Cupriavidus taiwanensis LMG 19424: one gene and its partner. Each later gene encodes a partner of the first gene's protein in a complex. Links are inferred from orthologs where the notes say so. Each region holds a gene or a part of one and is shown on either strand. Other genes may lie near its edges. The genes, in order: RALTA_RS13900 and RALTA_RS10020.

Region 1 (5,969 bases):
GGGGCTGGCTGGTGCGCTACATGCACTCGACCGGCGCCTCGGCCTTCTTTGTCGTGGTCTACCTGCATATGTTCCGGGGCCTGCTGTACGGTTCGTACCGCAAGCCGCGCGAGCTGGTCTGGATCTTCGGCTGCCTGATCTTCCTGTGCCTGATGGCCGAAGCCTTTATGGGCTACCTGCTGCCGTGGGGCCAGATGTCGTACTGGGGCGCCCAGGTGATCGTGAACCTGTTCTCGGCCATTCCGGTGATCGGCCAGGACCTGTCGCTGTTTATCCGCGGCGATTACGTGGTCAGCGACGCGACCCTGAACCGTTTCTTCTCGTTCCACGTCATCGCCGTGCCGCTGGTGCTGCTGGGCCTGGTGATCGCGCACATCATTGCGCTGCACGAAGTGGGCTCGAACAACCCGGACGGCGTCGAGATCAAGGCCAAGAAGGACGAAAACGGTATCCCGCTGGACGGCATCCCGTTCCACCCGTACTACTCGGTGCATGACCTGCTCGGCGTGGGCGGCTTCCTGATCCTGTTCTCGGCCGTGATCTTCTTCTTCCCCGAAGTGGGCGGCTATTTCCTGGAAGCCAACAACTTCTTCCCGGCCGATCCGCTGAAGACCCCGCCGCACATTGCGCCGGTCTGGTACTTCACGCCGTTCTACTCGATGCTGCGCGCCACCACGTCGAACTTCCTGCCGATCCTGTGGGTGTTCTTCGCGCTGCTGCTCGGCATGGTGTTCCTGCGCAGCAAGGATGCGCGCGTGAAGATCGGTGCCATCGCCATCGCGGTGATCCTGGCCGTGGGCTTCTATTTCATCGACGCCAAGTTCTGGGGCGTGCTGGTGATGGGCGGCTCGGTGGTGATCCTGTTCTTCCTGCCGTGGCTCGACTGCTCGCCGGTCAAGTCCATCCGCTATCGTCCCGCTTTCCACAAGACCATCCTGATCGTCTTCGTGGTGGTGTTCCTGGTGCTCGGCTATCTCGGCGTGCAACCGCCGTCGCCGGTTGGTGAGAAGGTGTCGCAGCTGGGTACGCTGCTGTACTTCGCCTTCTTCCTGACCATGCCGCTGTGGAGCCGTGTCGGCGAGTTCAAGCCGGTCCCGGAGCGTGTCACGTTCCACCCGCACTGAGCGAAGCGAACCCCGACAAGAGCACAAGGACACAAGATGAAAAAGCTGCTTTCGATCCTCGCGCTGGCCGGCGCCTGCATTGCCGGCGCGCCCGCCATGGCATCCGAGGGGGGCTTCCCCCTCGAGCCGGCGCCGGTGAACACCGCCGACCTGTCGTCGCTGCAGCGCGGCGCCAAGGTGTTCGTCAACTACTGCCTGAACTGCCACGGCGCGTCGATGATGCGCTACAACCGGCTCAAGGACATCGGCCTGACCGACGACCAGATCCGCGAGAACCTGCTGTTCACCGCGGACAAGGTGGGCGAGACCATGAACATCGCCATGCAGCCGAAGGAAGCCAAGGCCTTCTTCGGCGCGCAGCCGCCGGACCTGTCGGTGATCGCGCGCGCCCGTGGCGACGACTGGCTCTACACCTACCTGCGCACGTTCTACCGCGACGACAGCCGCGCCACCGGCTGGAACAACCTGGTGTTCCCGAGCGTCGGCATGCCGCACGTGCTGTGGGAACTGCAAGGCCAGCGCGCCGCCAAGTTCACCGAAGTGGAAGAGCACGGCGAGAAGGTGCACAAGTTCGCCGGCTTCGAGCAACTGAGCCCGGGCAAGCTGAGCAAGGTCGAGTACGACCAGATGACGGCGGACCTCGTCAGCTTCCTGGACTGGATGGCCGAGCCCGCGCAGAACCACCGCAAGCGCCTGGGCGTCTGGGTGCTGCTGTTCCTGGGCGTGTTCACCGTGTTCGCCTGGCGCCTGAACGCGGCATACTGGAAAGACGTGAAGTAAGTTGTATCGGGGCCTGGTTCGGGCCCTTATCCAACCGGGCAAGGGGCGGCCGCTGTTGAACAGCGCCGCCCCTTGTCTTTTACGGGTAGCGCTTCGACACGGCCTTCCCAAAAAGTGTTGTATTTGCCACTTATTTGCTTTTCGGTAGCCGACTTTGGCAGAATGGCAGACCTTACTGTCCGACCCAGCTCCGGCTAAGCCCAAGGAATCCAACCATGATGGTGTTGTATTCGGGTACGACTTGCCCGTTTTCCCAACGTTGCCGCCTTGTCCTGTTCGAAAAGGGCATGGATTTTGAAATCCGCGACGTCGACCTGTTCAACAAGCCCGAAGATATTTCGGTGATGAACCCGTACGGCCAGGTGCCTATCCTGGTCGAGCGCGACCTCATCCTGTATGAGTCGAACATCATCAACGAATACATCGACGAGCGCTTCCCGCACCCGCAACTGATGCCGGCCGACCCGGTGCAGCGCGCCCGCGCCCGCCTGTTCCTGTTCAACTTCGAAAAGGAACTGTTCACCCACGTCTACACGCTGGAGAACGAAAAGGGCAAGGCCGCGGAAAAGAACCACGAACGCGCCCGCGCCGCGATCCGCGACCGCCTGACGCAGCTGGCGCCGATCTTCGTCAAGAACAAGTACATGCTCGGCGAAGAGTTCTCGATGCTCGACGTCGCCATCGCGCCGCTGCTGTGGCGCCTGGACCACTACGGCATCGAGCTGTCGAAAAACGCCGCGCCGCTGCTGAAGTATGCTGAACGCATTTTCAGCCGTCCCGCGTACATCGAAGCGCTGACCCCGTCCGAAAAGGTGATGCGCCGCTAACCGGCACCGGCCCGACGGCAACCGCCCTCGGGCCACTCGCGGCGCCATTGGAAGCACAATGCCTGAAACCTCCACCAAGCCCTACCTGATCCGCGCCATCTATGAATGGTGCACGGACAACGGCTTCACGCCGTACATCGCGGTCTTCGTCGACGCCAACACCAACGTGCCGCGCGAGTTCGTCAAGAACAACGAGATCGTGCTGAACGTCAGCTTCGACGCCACCAGCGGCCTGGACATGGGCAACGAGTGGATCACCTTCAGCGCACGCTTCGGCGGTGTCTCGCGCAAGATCGACGTGCCGGTGGAAAACGTGCTGGCCATCTACGCCCGCGAGAACGGGCAAGGCATGGCGTTCCCGGTCGAACGCAGCCTGCCGGAAACCCAGGCCGCCACCGAGCGCGAAAACAACCCGCCGCCCAAGCTCGCCCCGGTGGAAGCCGAAACCCCGGCAACCACCAGCGACACCGGCCCGGGCGACGACGACACGCCGCCCCCGGTGCCGCGCATCGGCGGCAAGAAGCCCGCACTGAAAGTGGTGAAGTAAGCCATCCCAAAGCCGACCGCAATGCAGTAGAATCGCGGTCTGTACCAATATGCCGGCTTAGCTCATCAGGTAGAGCAGTTGATTTGTAATCATCAGGTGGCGGGTTCGAGTCCTGCAGCCGGCACCAGATAACTCAAGGGGTTACAGGGAATTTCCGTGTAACCCCTTGTGCCTTTTGCGGTCGATATCCACCGCTGTGGATCCCCTTCCATCGATCCATCGATATCCGGCCAGCTTTCCCGCTACGGATTCTCCGAGGCGAAACAGTTCTCGTATTGCTTGCGCAGAATGTGTTTTTGCACCTTTCCCGTGGCAGTTAGCGGAAGTGCCTCGATGAACTTCACTGCCTTTGGTGTCTCGAACTTGCCGAGATGGGGGCGGCAATGGGCGATGAGCTCCTGCTCGCTGCATTCGGAGTCCGGCTTAAGCACGACGAACGCGCAGATCGCCTCGCTCCAGTGGGGATGCGGCAGGCCGACCACCGCGGCGGAGGCGATTGCCGGGTGACTGAGGATGGCGGATTCGACCCTGATGCTGGCCACATTCTCGCCGCCGGTCTTGATCATATCCTTCTTGCGATCGAGAAATAACAGCTGTCCGTCTTCATCGAAGGTCCCGAGGTCGCCGGTATGGTGCCATCCATATTTCTGGACAGATTCGGTGGCGGCGGGATCCTTGAAGTAGCCAAGCATCACGTTGGGTCCGCGATGGACGATCTCGCCAACCTCTCCCGGCCCGAGGAGCCTGCCGTCGTCGTCCATCAGCGCGGTCTCGCACACCACGGTTGAAGTACCCCAGTAGTTGGCGTCGCGATGTGGATGTTCCACCGGACGGAAGCTCATGGTGACCGGGTACATCTCGGTCTGGCCGGTAACGAGCACGATGTCGGAACACATTGCCGCGGCGATCCTGTCGACCAGGACGCGCGGCATGGCGGCCATGGCGTACATGCACAGGCGCAGCGACGAGAAATCGGCCGAGGGTGCCCGCGGATCGTCCAGTATCGCCGCGTACATCATCGGCAGTCCAATCAGCAGCGTGATGCGTTCCCGCGCGATGGCGTCGATCGTCGCCTGGGCGCTGAAGCCGCGTGCAAGCACCACGCTCGCGCCTGCAGCGAGGGCAGTTGCCATCGCCACATGCTGGCCGCAATGGAACAGCGGCAGCATCCCGCTCACCACGTCTTTCTCGGTATACGCGAGCGCCGAGACATTGGCGAGCACCGCGCTGTACACCGACGCGTGCGAATGCACCGCGCCCTTCGGATTGCCCGTGGTACCGCTGGTGTACATGATCAGCGCGGGCTGCCCGCTGTCGATGTCGACCGCCGGCAGGGCAGCGGGGCGACCGCGGGTGACGTTTGCGAGCGTCCTGCCGCCGGTGCTTCCAGCGCCGGCGCGCACGAGGATGACGGGAAGGTCCAGCCCATGGAGCAGTTCCGCGATCTGGGGCTGCGTGCTCAGTGCCTCGTCGGCAACGATGCAGGACACCTCCGCGTGACGCAGGATGTAGCCGATCTGGGCCGGGTCGAGCAGGATGTTGACCGGCACCCAGACATGGCCGGCCTTGTGGATACCGTTGATCGCTACCACCATGTCCGCAGAGTTCGCGCACAGCGTCGCTACCTGGACCGGCTCCGGGTGGGCTTCCAGCAGATAGTCGGCAAATTGCGAACTGAGATCATCCAGCTCGCGGTAGGACAGGCGGCGGTCGCCGTCCACCACGGCCACGCGCGCGCCGAACCTGATGGCTGACCGGTACAGCACGTCGCCGAGGGCAATGCGGCCGATACGCCGGCTTTCCGTCGATGCGGGCAGATTTTCCATCTTCGTCTCCTCCTGGTCTTGTCGTTGCACGCGCGGCACGCGTCTTCGCCGCGGTGATGCACGGCCTTCAGTGCGTTGCGCGCAGCAGCTCCTCGGCGATGATCAGCCGCCGCACCTCGCTGGTACCGCCGCCGATCGTGGCCAGCTTGGCGTTGCGATAATGGCGGTTGACCTCCGTTTCCCAGATGAAGCCGGAACCGCCGTGGATCTGCACGGCCTTGTCCGTGACCGAGAGCAGCATCTCGGCGACTTTCAGGATGGAGGCGGCGCACAGCTTGTGGATGTCACCGCGGCCGCCGCCGCCGCGCTCGAGGTCATTGCAGGCCATCAGCGCCCGGTAGGCCAGCGCACGCGCGGCTTCAAGCTCGACGAACATGTCCGCCAGCATCGCCTGCACCAGCTGGAACGACTCGATCGGCTTGCCGAACTGCTGCCTCGTGCTGGCATACTCGAGCGACAGATCCAGGCAGCGCTGCGCAGAGCCGATGCACGACAGCGCCAGGAAGGCACGTTCGATGTCGAGCCCGCTCATCACCACCGCCACGCCACGGTTCTCGCCGCCGACAAGGTTGCGGGCAGGCACGCGGCACTCGTCGAACACCAGTTCGCCGGTGGGTGCCCCGCGCCAACCCATCTTGTTCAGCTTCTGGGCGACGCTGAAGCCAGGGAAGCCTTTTTCGACGATGAACGCCGATATGCCCTTGGCACCGAGGGTCGGCTCGGTCTTGGCGTACACCAGCACAACGTCCGCCACCGGGCCATTCGAGATGAACATCTTGCGGCCGTTGAGCACATAGTGGTCGCCGTCGCGCCGGGCCGCGGTACGCATGCTGCCAAGCGCATCCGATCCGGCGCCCGGCTCGGT
Region 2 (6,098 bases), 840 kb from region 1 along the record:
AGCATTCGCCGACGAGTCCGCCCGCAAGTCCGCCGGCTTGCCGGGCATCAGCACCGGCACCAGTTCGCCAAAGCGCGCCTCCAGCGCGGCATCGGCGTCGACATCGACCTCATGCAGGGTAAAAGAAAAATCGCGCCGGAGCGGCTCCAGCGCGACTTTCATGTCTTCGCAAAGATGGCAGTACGCCCGGCCCAACAGCGTCAGCGCGGGCGTGGCAGCCATGGCGGATCAGCGGGACGAGGCAGCGCCCGGTCGCAGCGTCAGCACCTGGGTGGCATCGCCGCGCCGCACGAACACCGCGGCGATCCGGCTCTTGTCCAGGCCACGCACCAGGTCGTTGAACTGGCGTGCATTGGTCACGTCGGTGTCGCCCAGCCGCAGGATGATATCGCCCGGACGGATGCCGGCGCGCAACGCCGGGCCATCGGCCACCTCGACCTCGACGCCGGACTTGAGCTTGAGCTCTTTCAGGCGCGCCTCGGGCAGGTCGCTGACCACCAGGCCCAGCGCATTGGGCTTGCCGGCCTGGGCCGCGCTGTCGTCCTTGGGCGCCGCGCCGCTGCGCGCGCGCGCCTTGCCCTCCGGCTCCAGTTCGGCAACGGTGATGCTGACCTCGCGGGTCGCGCCCTTGCGCCACAGTTGCAACGGCACGCGCGTGCCGGGCTTGGTCTCGCCGACCATGCGCGGCAGGTCCGAAGCGCGCTCGATATCGCGGCCGTTGAACTTCAGGATGATGTCGCCCGCCTCGATGCCCGCCTTCTCCGCGGGACCGCCCGGCTCGACGCTGCCCACCAGCGCGCCGCGCGCACGGCCCAGGCCCAGCGAATCGGCGACCTCCTTGGTGACGTCGCCGATCGCCACGGCAATGCGGCCGCGCGTCACGCGCCCGGAGGACTTGAGCTGCTCCGACACCCGCATCGCCTCGTCGATCGGGATTGCGAACGAAATCCCCATGTAGCCGCCGCTGCGGCTGTAGATCTGCGAGTTGATACCGATCACTTCGCCGCGCAGGTTGATCAGCGGCCCGCCGGAGTTGCCGGGGTTGACCGCCACGTCGGTCTGGATGAACGGCAGGTAGTCGCCGGTATCGCGGCCCTTGGCCGAGACGATGCCGGCGGTCACACTGTTGTCCAGCCCGAACGGCGAGCCGATGGCCAGCACCCACTCACCGGCGCGGACCTTGTTGGAATCGCCCAGCGGCAGGCGCGGCAGGCCGGTGGCCTCGACCTTGAGCAGCGCGACGTCGGTGCGCTTGTCCGAGCCGATCAGCTTGGCCTTGAATTCGCGCTTGTCCGGCAGGGTCACGTAGATGGTTTCGGCGTCGGCCACCACGTGCGCGTTGGTCATCACATAACCATCCTGGCTGATGATGAAGCCCGAACCCACGCCGCGGCTCTGCTCTTCCTGCTGCGGCGGCTGCCCGCGGCGCGGCGGCGTGCCGGGCGCCGGCGCCCCCGGCATCGGCACGCCGAAGAAGCGGCGGAAGAATTCCGCCATCTCGTCGTCGCTGCCTGGCGCGCCGCGCTGTCGGACCAGCTCGGTGGTGCGAATGTTGACCACGGCCGGGCTGGCTTTCTCCACCAGGTCAGTGAAGTCGGGCAGGTTGTAATTGGAGGCAGCGGCCTGGGCGTGGCTGACTTCGGCAACGGTCGGGCCGAGCAGCATCATGGCAGCCATGACCACGGCCCGCGCCAGGGCTGGAGATCTGAACATCATCGACAACTCCCGGGATTCAGCGAAAAGAAGAAAAACCGACTGGATGTGATCCCGTGGCGGGGACCCTTCGCAGGTTTCATGGAGCCGGCCCCGGACGAAACCCGGGCGCCAGCCGCACCTGCTCACGCTCAGTGTACCGTCTTGGGCGGACGGTACTCTACGGCCGTCGCAAACTGGCGCACGGTGCTCGCCGGCACCTCGCCCACCACGGTGATCCAGAAATCGGCAACCCGGCGCACCACGACCTGGGTCGCGCCGAGCGCGGCCACGCCTTCGCGGCGCGCACGTTGCTCGGAAACCGGCTCAATGAAGACCGACAGGCCGGTGAGCCCGTCGCTGTAGACGATCTGCAGCACTTCGAACACCTGCCCGCGGGCATTGCCCGGAGGCGGCGCGCGCAACTCGCCGAGGGGGCGGCGGACCTCGCGGATCTTCTGGAATCCCTTGAGCGGCACCGCGATCGACCAGCCCTCGTCGGCGATGCTGGTGGGCTGGTAGGTCACCTCATAGTGATTCCAGCTGCTGGAATTCTTGATCGCGGCAAGGATACGCTGCTTCTCTGACGGCACGCCGATCTGCACCTGCGAGAACGACACCTGCTCCAGCACCTTGCCGCCGTCGCCGATGGTCTGCGCGCGCATCAGCAGGCCGGAATTCTTTTCCGCCCACAAGCGCACCGCGTAGCGCGCGGCATCGTGCGGCTCCAGCGCAAAGACCTCGCACTCCATGCCGGCCACGCGCTCGGCGGGCATCTTGCGCATGTCGTACAGGTCCAGCACATCGTTCTTGTTGGTGGCGAGCAGCGCCGGGAAGCGGTCCTTGGCGTCCTGCTTTTCCACCACCACCAGCTTGGCTTCGGGGATCAGGCTGTGCACGACGTCGTTCTGCCGCAGCACTTCGCGCGGCTTGCCGTCGAGGGTCTCGAGCCGTTCGTATTCGTTGTGGACGAGATCGCTGTAATGCTGGATACGCGAGGCGTGCATGACGCTGCCGCGCTGATAGATCAGCGTGCCGACATAGTTCTCGCGCTGTGCGGCTTTGTGGATCTTGTTGAGCCAGGCAGTTGCGTCGCGTCGGGTCAGCGTATTGTCCAAAGGCTGCGCGGTGGCCGCCGCAGCGCTCAGACACAAGGCCAGAAAAAAGGACCTACGCAGGGCCCTAATTCTCTGCGCGCCCGCTACATGGGCGGGCGAACCTCCTTTGTGCATGTCCGGCATTATTCCTGCGTATTTTCCTGAGTGAAGTTTGCACCGTTGGCAACCGTGCGCATGGTCGGCACGAAAGCATCCGTTGCCACTGAAGTGCGATGCGCACGCAGGTATTCGTCCAGGCGCGGGTCGCGGATCATCTGCGGGGCGTCCGCGGCGACCGTGACGATGCCGGCGGCCTGGCCGGAGGCCGGCTGTTCGGCACGGGCGACCACGGCATCCGGCGTTCCTACCGTGGCGGGACCGCGCATCTGCGGCACCACCACCCAGCTGACCGCGGCCACGGCGGCGGCGATGGCGGTGCCGGGCATCACGCGGCGCACCCACGACGGCCTGACCAGCAGGCGATGGCGGGCGCCAGCCTGCGCTACCGCCGGCACCAGCACGTGCGGCTCGGCTTCGAGGCGCGCGGAGAAACGCGAGAGGAAATCGGCGGTGGAACCCGCCTGCGTCAGGTCTTCGGAACGCAAGGCGTCGCCGATCAACTGGTATGTGGTCCAGTCGGAAAGGCCGGCTTCGCTCTTCGCGAGATCGAGCACGGCATCGACTTCGTGCGGCGCCAGTTCGCCATCCATCAATACGGAGATCTGCTCCGCTGCTTCCACTACATGAACCGACTGCTTATGAGCCTGACCCATTTCCCACCCCAAGACATTCCATTGAACACCGATAATCCCGTTACTGCTGTCGCTTATCGATGCAGGAATAGGCTGCAACGCTGGCCGCACGACATTCTTCTCTACCACCTGGACCGCCACTTACCACCGCTTGCCCTCTGCCGTTCCCAGCAGCGGGCGCAACCGCTCGGCAATCGCCTCGCGTGCGCGGAAGATGCGCGAGCGCACCGTGCCGATCGGGCACCCCATCGCTTCGGCGATTTCCTCGTAGCTGAGGCCCTCGATCTCGCGCAGCGTGATGGCGGTCCGCAATTCTTCCGGAAGTGCTTCCATCGCGCGGTTCACCGTCTCGGCAACTTGGCGCGTGTGAAGCATCGACTCCGGCGTATTGATATCCCTTAGTTGTTCACCGTCCGCAAAAGTTTCAGCCTCTTCCGCATCGATATCGCTGGACGCTTCCGGGCGGCGGCCCTGGGTAGCCAGGTAGTTCTTGGCGGTGTTGACGGCGATCCGGTACAGCCACGTGTAGAAGGCCGACTCCCCGCGGAACTGGGGCAAGGCGCGGTATGCCTTGATGAAGGCATCCTGCGCCACATCCTCGACTTCAGCGGGATCCCTGACCAGGCGCGAAATCAGGCGAATGATCTTCCGATGGTATTTGGTCACCAGAAGTTCAAAGGCCCGCTTGTCGCCCTGCTGGACGCGTTCAACTAGGAGCTGATCGGCTTCGCGTTCGCTCACGTATGGCTCACCTGCAGTGTATCTCTTGGTTTGGTCGTCACGACAAACGTTGTATTTTACCTACGATTCTCAGCCCGCCCGGTGAAGCAACGCGCATCCTGTGACCGCAAGCTAACAAAATCGTTCCCTGGGCTGGCATCGGGTTGCACCCGCAGTGCAACTCGCGCGGACCGTTGCAGCCACCGCGCCAGTTCCGGACCAGCTGCCTGCCAGGGAAGAAGAATGGCGCCGGGCATCGCCGGATCACCGGGGGCCAGGCACACTACCGCTGCGTCTCCGAGCTGCCAGCACTGCCGCACGACGGCTTCGCGCCGCGCGCCGCCGGGCGCTTCCAGCCAGATGCGCAGGGGGCCTTCGGCGTCGGCGTCCTGCACGGCCGTGCAGACCCAGCGCAGGCCGCGCCACCATGCCGGCCAGGCACGCAGGGCCGCTACGGCGGCCAGTGCCAGGCCGGCACCCGCTGCGAGGTGCCACCACAGCAAGCCCGCCTGGCTGCCGGCAATGGCATCGGCCAGCGTCCGCGCCAGCAGCGCGAGCGCCAGCAATTCGCCGGCACAAAACACGAACAGGGCCCACCCCAGCGGGTGGACCCTGCCATGGCGCAGCCCCTCAAGGGCCCGCCTCAACCACGGATCAGGCGCGGCGGAAAACAAGCGTGCCGTTGGTGCCGCCGAAACCGAAGTTGTTCTTCACTGCCACGTCGATCTTCATCTCGCGCGCCGTGTTGGCCACGTAGTCCAGGTCGCACTCGGGGTCCTGGTTGTCGAGGTTGATCGTCGGCGGCGAGACCTGGTGGTGCAGCGCCAGCACGGTGAAGACCGACTCCAGGCCACCGGCGCCGCCCAGCAGGTGGCCGGTCATCGACTTGGTCGAGTTCACCACCATCTTGTAGGCCTGGTCGCCGAATGCTGCCTTGATCGCATCGGATTCGTTCTTGTCGCCCAGCGGCGTGGAGGTGCCGTGCGCGTTCAGGTAATGCACCTGGTCGGTGTTGATGCCGGCATCCTTGAGCGCATTGACCATGCAGCGGCGCGGGCCGTCCATGTTCGGCGCGGTCATGTGGTAGGCGTCGCCACTCATGCCGAAGCCGATCAGCTCGGCATAGATGCGCGCACCGCGGGCCTTGGCCGACTCATACTCTTCCAGCATCATCACGCCCGCGCCTTCGCCCAGCACGAAGCCGTCGCGGTCCTTGTCCCACGGACGCGAGGCCGCTGCCGGATCGTCGTTGCGCGTCGACAGCGCGCGCGCGGCGGCGAAACCACCAATGCCCAGCGGCGACACGGTCGATTCCGCGCCGCCCGCCAGCATGGCGTCGGCATCGCCGGCCTGGATCAGGCGGGCGGCCAGGCCAATGCTGTGCAGGCCGGTGGTGCACGCCGTCACGGCCGCCAGGTTCGGGCCCTTGATGCCGTGGATGATCGACAGGTGGCCGGCGATCATGTTGATGATCGAGCCGGGCACGAAGAACGGCGAAATCCGGCGCGGACCACGCTCGCTCAGCACGGCATGGGTATCCTCGATCATCGGCAGGCCGCCGATGCCCGAGCCGACCAGCACGCCGATGCGCTCGGCATTGGCCTCGGTCACTTCCAGGCCGCTATCCTTCAGCGCCTGCGTTCCGGCCGCGATGCCGTAATGGATAAACGTATCCATATTGCGGGCTTCCTTGGCCGGGATGTAATCCTCGGCATTGAAACCCTTCACTTCGCCGGCGAAGTGCACGGACAGCGCGGAGTGATCGAATTTGGTGATGGTGGCGATGCCGGACTTGCCGGCTACCAGGTTGGCCCAGCCTTCGGCAACCGTGTTTCCG

The links.
Region 2: the proteins of RALTA_RS13900 (region 1) and RALTA_RS10020 are in contact, whole or in part, in a crystal structure (PDB 1YFN), measured with the Escherichia coli proteins. The link is inferred for Cupriavidus taiwanensis LMG 19424 from one-to-one orthologs.

What each region holds. Positions count from the first base shown.
Region 1 is NC_010528.1:3,025,012-3,030,980, reverse strand. Bases 1,818-4,533 are described here. They hold RALTA_RS13900 (ClpXP protease specificity-enhancing factor), read left to right. Parts: upstream 1,818-2,789; coding sequence 2,790-3,278; downstream 3,279-4,533. Other genes in these bases: RALTA_RS13890 (class I adenylate-forming enzyme family protein), read right to left, coding at 3,521-4,533; RALTA_RS13905 (glutathione S-transferase N-terminal domain-containing protein), read left to right, coding at 2,120-2,731; RALTA_RS13910 (cytochrome c1), read left to right, coding at 1,818-1,904. Outside these bases: RALTA_RS13915 (cytochrome b), read left to right, coding at 1-1,124; more of RALTA_RS13910, read left to right, coding at 1,161-1,817; more of RALTA_RS13890, read right to left, coding at 4,534-5,104; RALTA_RS13885 (acyl-CoA dehydrogenase family protein), read right to left, coding at 5,172-5,969. UniProt on the Escherichia coli protein: Enhances recognition of ssrA-tagged proteins by the ClpX-ClpP protease; the ssrA degradation tag (AANDENYALAA) is added trans-translationally to proteins that are stalled on the ribosome, freeing the ribosome and targeting stalled peptides for degradation.
Region 2 is NC_010528.1:2,183,780-2,189,877, forward strand. What follows is about bases 1,748-4,592. They hold RALTA_RS10020 (sigma-E factor negative regulatory protein), read right to left. Parts: upstream 3,563-4,592; coding sequence 2,933-3,562; downstream 1,748-2,932. Other genes in these bases: RALTA_RS10015 (MucB/RseB C-terminal domain-containing protein), read right to left, coding at 1,845-2,924; rpoE (RNA polymerase sigma factor RpoE), read right to left, coding at 3,683-4,282; RALTA_RS10030 (hypothetical protein), read right to left, coding at 4,339-4,592. Outside these bases: RALTA_RS10005 (glutaredoxin family protein), read right to left, coding at 1-222; RALTA_RS10010 (DegQ family serine endoprotease), read right to left, coding at 229-1,716; more of RALTA_RS10030, read right to left, coding at 4,593-4,935; fabF (beta-ketoacyl-ACP synthase II), read right to left, coding at 4,916-6,098. UniProt on the Escherichia coli protein: An anti-sigma factor for extracytoplasmic function (ECF) sigma factor sigma-E (RpoE). ECF sigma factors are held in an inactive form by an anti-sigma factor until released by regulated intramembrane proteolysis (RIP).